Regions from separate parts of the Pontibacillus sp. ABV4_188 genome, predicted to be linked through region 1. Evidence: a T-box and tRNA genes for the amino acid it is inferred to sense, from the RefSeq annotation. Region 1 holds a T-box; the other holds one or more tRNA genes.
The links. The T-box of region 1 lies ahead of leuS (leucine--tRNA ligase). A T-box ahead of a tRNA ligase gene usually reads a tRNA of that ligase, here a tRNA-Leu.
Positions count from the first base shown of each region.

Region 1 (3,394 bases):
ACGACGTTTTCTTCTCACCCTTACCTTCTGCTTCAAGCCATTCAATCGCTTTTTGTATTCCTTCTTCTTTATCAAGACCATTTAGGAAATCAGAATTAATATGTTTTCCATCTCCTGTATAGGCTTCTTCTTCCACATTTCCGCCTTCAACAACAGCACGGATTGGAAGATCAAACGTTTTGGCAAATTCATAATCACGTTCATCGTGAGCAGGCACTGCCATAATTGCACCAGAACCATAAGACATTAGAACATAGTCCGCTATCCATATCTGAATGCGTTCTCCATTTACAGGATTAATCGCATAAGCTCCTGAAAACACACCTGATTTCTCTTTCGCAAGGTCCGTGCGCTCTAAGTCACTTTTCTTAGTCACTTCATTGATATAATCTTGAACCGCTTCATTTTGTTCAGCCGACACAACCTGCTCAACAAATGGGTGTTCAGGGGCTAGTACGGCATACGTTGCACCAAATAAAGTATCTGGACGGGTCGTAAATACGGTGAATGTTTCATCGTGTCCATCGACCTCAAAGTGGACATCTGCCCCCTCAGATTTACCAATCCAGTTTCGCTGCATATCTTTAATACTCTCAGGCCAGTCTAGGTCTTCAAGGTCTTCTAATAAACGATCTGCGTAAGCTGTAATTTTAAGCATCCACTGTTTCATCGGTTTACGAACAACAGGGTGTCCCCCGCGCTCACTCACACCGTCTACGACTTCTTCATTCGCAAGAACTGTACCAAGTGCAGGGCACCAGTTAACAGCAACTTCATCTACATAGGCTAAGCCTTCTTCATACAGCTTCGTGAAGATCCACTGTGTCCACTTATAATAGTTTGGATCTGTTGTATTTACTTCACGATCCCAATCATAAGAGAATCCAAGTGCTTGAATTTGACGACGGAAGTTATCGATATTTTGCTGCGTGAAGACAGCTGGATCATTACCTGTATCAAGTGCATATTGTTCAGCAGGAAGTCCAAATGCATCCCAACCCATTGGATGAAGAACTTCGTACCCTTGCATGCGTTTCATGCGAGAAACAATGTCTGTTGCTGTCATCCCTTCAGGGTGTCCAACGTGAAGACCAGCTCCTGATGGGTATGGAAACATATCTAGTGCATAAAACTTTTCTTTATTACTACTACTGTCAGTTTTGAATACTTTTTCACCAACCCAGTAATCTTGCCATTTCTTTTCGATCGATTTGTGATCGTATGCCATTGCTTTGACCTCCTAGAACTTGTGCTGAATAACGTGATTTGATTATAAAAAAATAAACCTCTCGCCCCAAACTCTGGGACGAGAGGTTTCGAATACCCGTGGTACCACCCAAATTAACGCCAGTTGACGCTCACTCGAATCCTTAACGCGGAGAACGGCGAACCCTACTCTTACGTTCAGGCGCGCAACATCAAAGGTGAGTTCATAAAGGTCAAGGATAGCTTCCACCAGCCGCCATCTCTCTTCTTGCTTGACACTTTTATTACTAGTCCTTATCACAGTTATTCAGACCGTTAGTTATGATAGTAAATTGTAAGCAATTCTTCTAACAATGTCAAGAAGACAGGTACCTGATCAAACCGCTATGTCCCGTTTCCTGAACGAAGTGTACATAAGTACATGAAATATAACCAAATACACAAGAATGACCATTAACGAAAATAAGGGAGTGACGTCCATAAATGGCTGGCTAAGGTGCATCGAAAACTCGTTATGTGCAAACAAGATGTACTTAGCCCATTCATACTTTCTCAACATCAACATTGCAGGTAACGTAGCGAAAGATAAGAACATTGTAATCCCAATAGCCAAACCGCTTGAACGAAATAGTGCTCCTATCACAAAAGCAATCGTACCCATTACTACAACGTTTACCATAGCATAAAGATAGCTTTGTAAGATCCAGAATATTGCAGGCCACTCTGAAACCTCCTCACCATTCCAAGTTAAGAAGGTGTAAGAATCATACGGGAAGTATATGATTGATGCCACTAAAGAGGAAACAAGTAAAAGCAAAGCAATCGCAACAGAGAAAAGAAGCACAGTGACATATTTGCTGTAAAGAAGTTTCGTGCGCTTAGCCGGCCGAATAGCCAGTAATTTAATAGTACCTTTTTGAAATTCATGAGCTAGAATACCTGAGGCCACAATAATGACAAATAAAACGATTAAAGAAAAGAAATTTGAGGATGTATTCATAACATGCCAGAAACTCCCCACTTCAGCAGGTGCCAGCCCTTCATCAAGACGATATTGGGCAAGTTCAATTTGCTGGGCAGCATTCTTATAATCAGAAGATGATGGATCCGCTTCTGATTTCTGAGCTTCGTATGTGTTAATTTGTTGCTGTAGTCGTTGTTCAGAAGTATTGGCTCCTATCGGTTCTTCACGGTGGCTGTAATCCCATTTTAAAACTCCAAATATACCAAATACAGCAATAATAAGAATAATAGACATAATCCATGTACTCTTTCTTTGCATTAACTTCATCCATTCATTACGAACTAAATTCACAAAACTACCCAACTTGCTCACCACCCGTTACTTTTAAGAATTCGTCTTCTAATGTTGATTTCGTATTCTCAATTCCATAAACGAGAATCCCTTGCTCCACTAACACTTTATTATACTCGGGCACTTCGTCTTGAGAAATTGATATAGAGATAGATTTCTCACCTGTCTCAATCTCTACTCCTTCAAACGCTTGCTCTAAAACATCTTTCGCTTGAATAGGTTGATTTACGGTAAATGTCCACTTTGTTTTCTGTGTTTCCTCTTTAACGGTACGTATATCAATCAATTTTCCTTTTTGAATAATACCAACTCGATCACACATTAATTCGATTTCAGATAAAAGGTGACTAGAAACGAGAATACTCACGCCTTCTTCCTGAGCTATTCTACGTAAATATGTACGAAACTCTCGAATTCCCGCAGGGTCTAATCCATTCGTTGGCTCATCCAAAATCAGAAACTTTGGTTTATGTAAGAGTGCCTGTGCTAAACCTAAACGCTGCCTCATACCGAGAGAATAGGTTTTCACTTTCTCACCAATACGAGAAGTTAACCCAACTTGCTCCACCACTTCTTGAATGCGTTCTTTTGTAATTCCTTTGTGCATTCTAGAAAAATGAATCAGATTCTTGTATCCAGACATGTAATCATACAATTCCGGGTTCTCCACGATTGCCCCCACTTGACTGATTGTCTTCTCATAATTCTCAAGTAAAGAAGTTCCCCCAATAATTACATTTCCGGCAGTAGGTTTCATAAGGCCAACCATCATTCGAATGGTTGTTGTTTTCCCCGCTCCATTCGGTCCAAGGAAACCAAACACCTCTCCCTCATACAAGTCCAGATCAAGGTCATGAATAATCGTTTTGTTCT
Region 1 covers NZ_CM149975.1:3,107,984-3,111,377, forward strand. Annotated here, with positions in the region: gene leuS (leucine--tRNA ligase) at 1-1,228, opposite strand, end outside; T-box leader at 1,300-1,516, opposite strand; gene ACYX4O_RS15945 (ABC transporter permease) at 1,583-2,542, opposite strand; gene ACYX4O_RS15950 (ABC transporter ATP-binding protein) at 2,526-3,394, opposite strand, start outside.

Region 2 (3,394 bases), 1.2 Mb from region 1:
CTTGCGGCCGTACTCCCCAGGCGGAGTGCTTAATGCGTTAACTTCAGCACTAAGGGGCGGAAACCCCCTAACACCTAGCACTCAACGTTTACGGCGTGGACTACCAGGGTATCTAATCCTGTTTGCTACCCACGCTTTCGCGCCTCAGCGTCAGTTACAGACCAGAGAGTCGCCTTCGCCACTGGTGTTCCTCCACATATCTACGCATTTCACCGCTACACGTGGAATTCCACTCTCCTCTTCTGTACTCAAGTTCCCCAGTTTCCAATGGCCCTCCACAGTTGAGCTGTGGGCTTTCACATCAGACTTAAGAAACCGCCTGCGCGCGCTTTACGCCCAATAATTCCGGACAACGCTTGCCACCTACGTATTACCGCGGCTGCTGGCACGTAGTTAGCCGTGGCTTTCTGGTTAGGTACCGTCAAGGTACCAGCATTTCCTCTGGCACTTGTTCTTCCCTAACAACAGAACTTTACGATCCGAAGACCTTCATCGTTCACGCGGCGTTGCTCCGTCAGACTTTCGTCCATTGCGGAAGATTCCCTACTGCTGCCTCCCGTAGGAGTCTGGGCCGTGTCTCAGTCCCAGTGTGGCCGATCACCCTCTCAGGTCGGCTACGCATCGTCGCCTTGGTAAGCCGTTACCTTACCAACTAGCTAATGCGCCGCGGGCCCATCCATGAGTGACGGCCGAAACCGCCTTTTACCAGTGAACCATGCAGTTCACTGGGTTATTCGGTATTAGCTCCGGTTTCCCGGAGTTATCCCGATCTCATGGGTAGGTTGCCCACGTGTTACTCACCCGTCCGCCGCTCGATCCACAACAATCACCCCGAAGGGATCATGTTGATTCACGCGCTCGACTTGCATGTATTAGGCACGCCGCCAGCGTTCGTCCTGAGCCAAGATCAAACTCTCCATAAAGTTAGAGTTTGCCTAGCATCAAATAAATGATTACTGGCTTTAAAAAATAATTTAAAGACATTGACGTTACATGTTGTTTCGTTCAGTTTTCAAAGATCAAATGTTTCTTCTGGTGGGCCTGAGTGGACTTGAACCACCGACCTCACGCTTATCAGGCGTGCGCTCTAACCAACTGAGCTACAGGCCCATATTAATAATGGAGCGGGTGATGGGAATCGAACCCACGACATCAGCTTGGAAGGCTGAGGTTTTACCACTAAACTACACCCGCATATAAAGTTTTCCGATGGTCGGGAAGACAGGATTCGAACCTGCGACCCCATGGTCCCAAACCATGTGCTCTACCAAGCTGAGCTACTTCCCGCAGAAAGAAAATGGCGCGCCCGAGAGGAGTCGAACCCCTAACCTCTTGATCCGTAGTCAAACGCTCTATCCAATTGAGCTACGGGCGCATGTTGTTTTTTTGAAGCGACAAGATTTATTATATCACGTCTATTTTATCAATGCAAGAACTTTTTTTAAATTTCTTTGTGACTTCAATGGTGCGGTCGAGAGGATTTGAACCTCCACGGGGTGAACCCCCACTAGGCCCTCAACCTAGCGCGTCTGCCATTCCGCCACGACCGCTCATCAATTATGAGCTTTACACGCTTGTTAGCGAAGATCGCTTGCATTAATAATGGTGCGGGTGGAGGGACTTGAACCCCCACGTCGAGAGACACTAGATCCTAAGTCTAGCGCGTCTGCCAATTCCGCCACACCCGCACGGTGTGAAAAAACAATGGTGAGCCATGGAGGATTCGAACCTCCGACCCTCTGATTAAAAGTCAGATGCTCTACCAACTGAGCTAATGGCTCTTCGTAATAATGGCTGGCCCAGCTGGATTCGAACCAGCGCATGACGGTACCAAAAACCGTTGCCTTACCGCTTGGCTATGGGCCAATATAAGTGGCGGTCCGGACGGGACTCGAACCCGCGACCTCCTGCGTGACAGGCAGGCATTCTAACCAACTGAACTACCGGACCAAAAACTAAATGGTGACCCGTACGGGATTCGAACCCGTGTTACCGCCGTGAAAGGGCGGTGTCTTAACCACTTGACCAACGGGCCAGGTAAGAAATGGCGGAGAAGGAGGGATTTGAACCCTCGCGCCGCTTACGCGACCTACACCCTTAGCAGGGGCGCCTCTTCAGCCACTTGAGTACTTCTCCACTGGCTCCAACGGCAGGATTCGAACCTGCGACCGATCGGTTAACAGCCGATAGCTCTACCACTGAGCTACGTTGGAATAAGAATTAATGAAGCATTTGTTTTTCGGCTTGTTTTGTTTCGCCGACAATTAAATACTTTATCAGATATTGTTTTTGTTTGCAAGGATTTTTTTAAAGAATTTCATTCGGTTTGAATGAGTTCTTTTTTGTTTTCCTTTGCGACTTTTATATGTTACAACACATTTTAATGAGTGTCAATAACATTCCCGAAAAAAATTAAAATCAGTTATTCGGTTAAAGTGCCGTATCGATGACGGCTATAATAATTTAACACGTGGCTCGTCCAAGGTCAATACATTATTCTATCTTTTTTAACTTCCCTTTGCATTTCCCGCACCTATACTTCGTTGTATTCACCCTTTTTAGTCGTTTATAAGTATACCCACACTCCTTGCATTGATAGATATGGTTAGGCTCTCTATATTGGGAAGGCAACGCCTTACAAAATCGCGGAGACCCCGTTCTTTTTAATAAGGCTCTAAATTCTGGGTCACGATGTTGATAACCCTTCCCTTCTATATGAAGGTGATAGTGGCATAACTCATGTTTGATTATCCCTTTAAATTCTTCTTCACCTAACTCTGATAGGTATTTAGGATTCAGCTCAATTCTCCTGTGAGCTGGTAAGTAACGGCCACCTGTTGTACGTAGACGGTTGTTCATCATTACCTCATCTTCATATGGCTTCCCAAACCATTCTCTTGAGATCTGATCTACCCATCTCCATAACGCTTTATTTTCCATAGTTTCCCCTCCTTTATCACATATAGGCGTTTGTATGCATAACATGAAAGTAACGCTTTATACCTTTCTCAATGACAACATCGCTTTTTACATATTAACAGAAAGGTGGTGCTCTTTATGCCTAGTTGGTTACAGCGACAACTGATGAAAGCATACCAGGAAAAGAATTCTTATCAAATCAAGATGCTTAATCAGTGTTGGTATTTCTATAGAAAAAAACACTGCTCGTAAGCAGTGCTTCCTTCTATTATTCAGCTGGTCCTAGCATAGATAGAGCAATCCGTTCTTTTTTCTTATCTACATCTTCAACCCAAACCGTTACGACATCTCCAACTGCCACAACATCTAATGGATGTTTAACAAAGCGTTTAGCAAGTTTAGAGATATGCACCAAACCATCTTGTTTTACTCCAATGTCTACAAATACGCCAAAGTCTACGACATTACGCACTGT
Region 2 covers NZ_CM149975.1:254,849-258,242, reverse strand. Annotated here, with positions in the region: rRNA gene ACYX4O_RS01515 (16S ribosomal RNA) at 1-923, opposite strand, end outside; tRNA gene ACYX4O_RS01510 (tRNA-Ile) at 1,034-1,110, opposite strand; tRNA gene ACYX4O_RS01505 (tRNA-Gly) at 1,121-1,194, opposite strand; tRNA gene ACYX4O_RS01500 (tRNA-Pro) at 1,211-1,287, opposite strand; tRNA gene ACYX4O_RS01495 (tRNA-Arg) at 1,299-1,375, opposite strand; tRNA gene ACYX4O_RS01490 (tRNA-Leu) at 1,464-1,550, opposite strand; tRNA gene ACYX4O_RS01485 (tRNA-Leu) at 1,604-1,688, opposite strand; tRNA gene ACYX4O_RS01480 (tRNA-Lys) at 1,706-1,781, opposite strand; tRNA gene ACYX4O_RS01475 (tRNA-Gln) at 1,792-1,866, opposite strand; tRNA gene ACYX4O_RS01470 (tRNA-Asp) at 1,874-1,950, opposite strand; tRNA gene ACYX4O_RS01465 (tRNA-Glu) at 1,961-2,035, opposite strand; tRNA gene ACYX4O_RS01460 (tRNA-Ser) at 2,046-2,136, opposite strand; tRNA gene ACYX4O_RS01455 (tRNA-Asn) at 2,139-2,213, opposite strand; gene ACYX4O_RS01450 (SprT family protein) at 2,494-2,940, opposite strand; gene cmpA (cortex morphogenetic protein CmpA) at 3,058-3,171, shown strand; gene ACYX4O_RS01440 (Tex family protein) at 3,188-3,394, opposite strand, start outside.
Region 2: it has a tRNA-Leu gene. The T-box ahead of leuS (leucine--tRNA ligase) is inferred to sense a tRNA for this amino acid. The anticodon was not compared.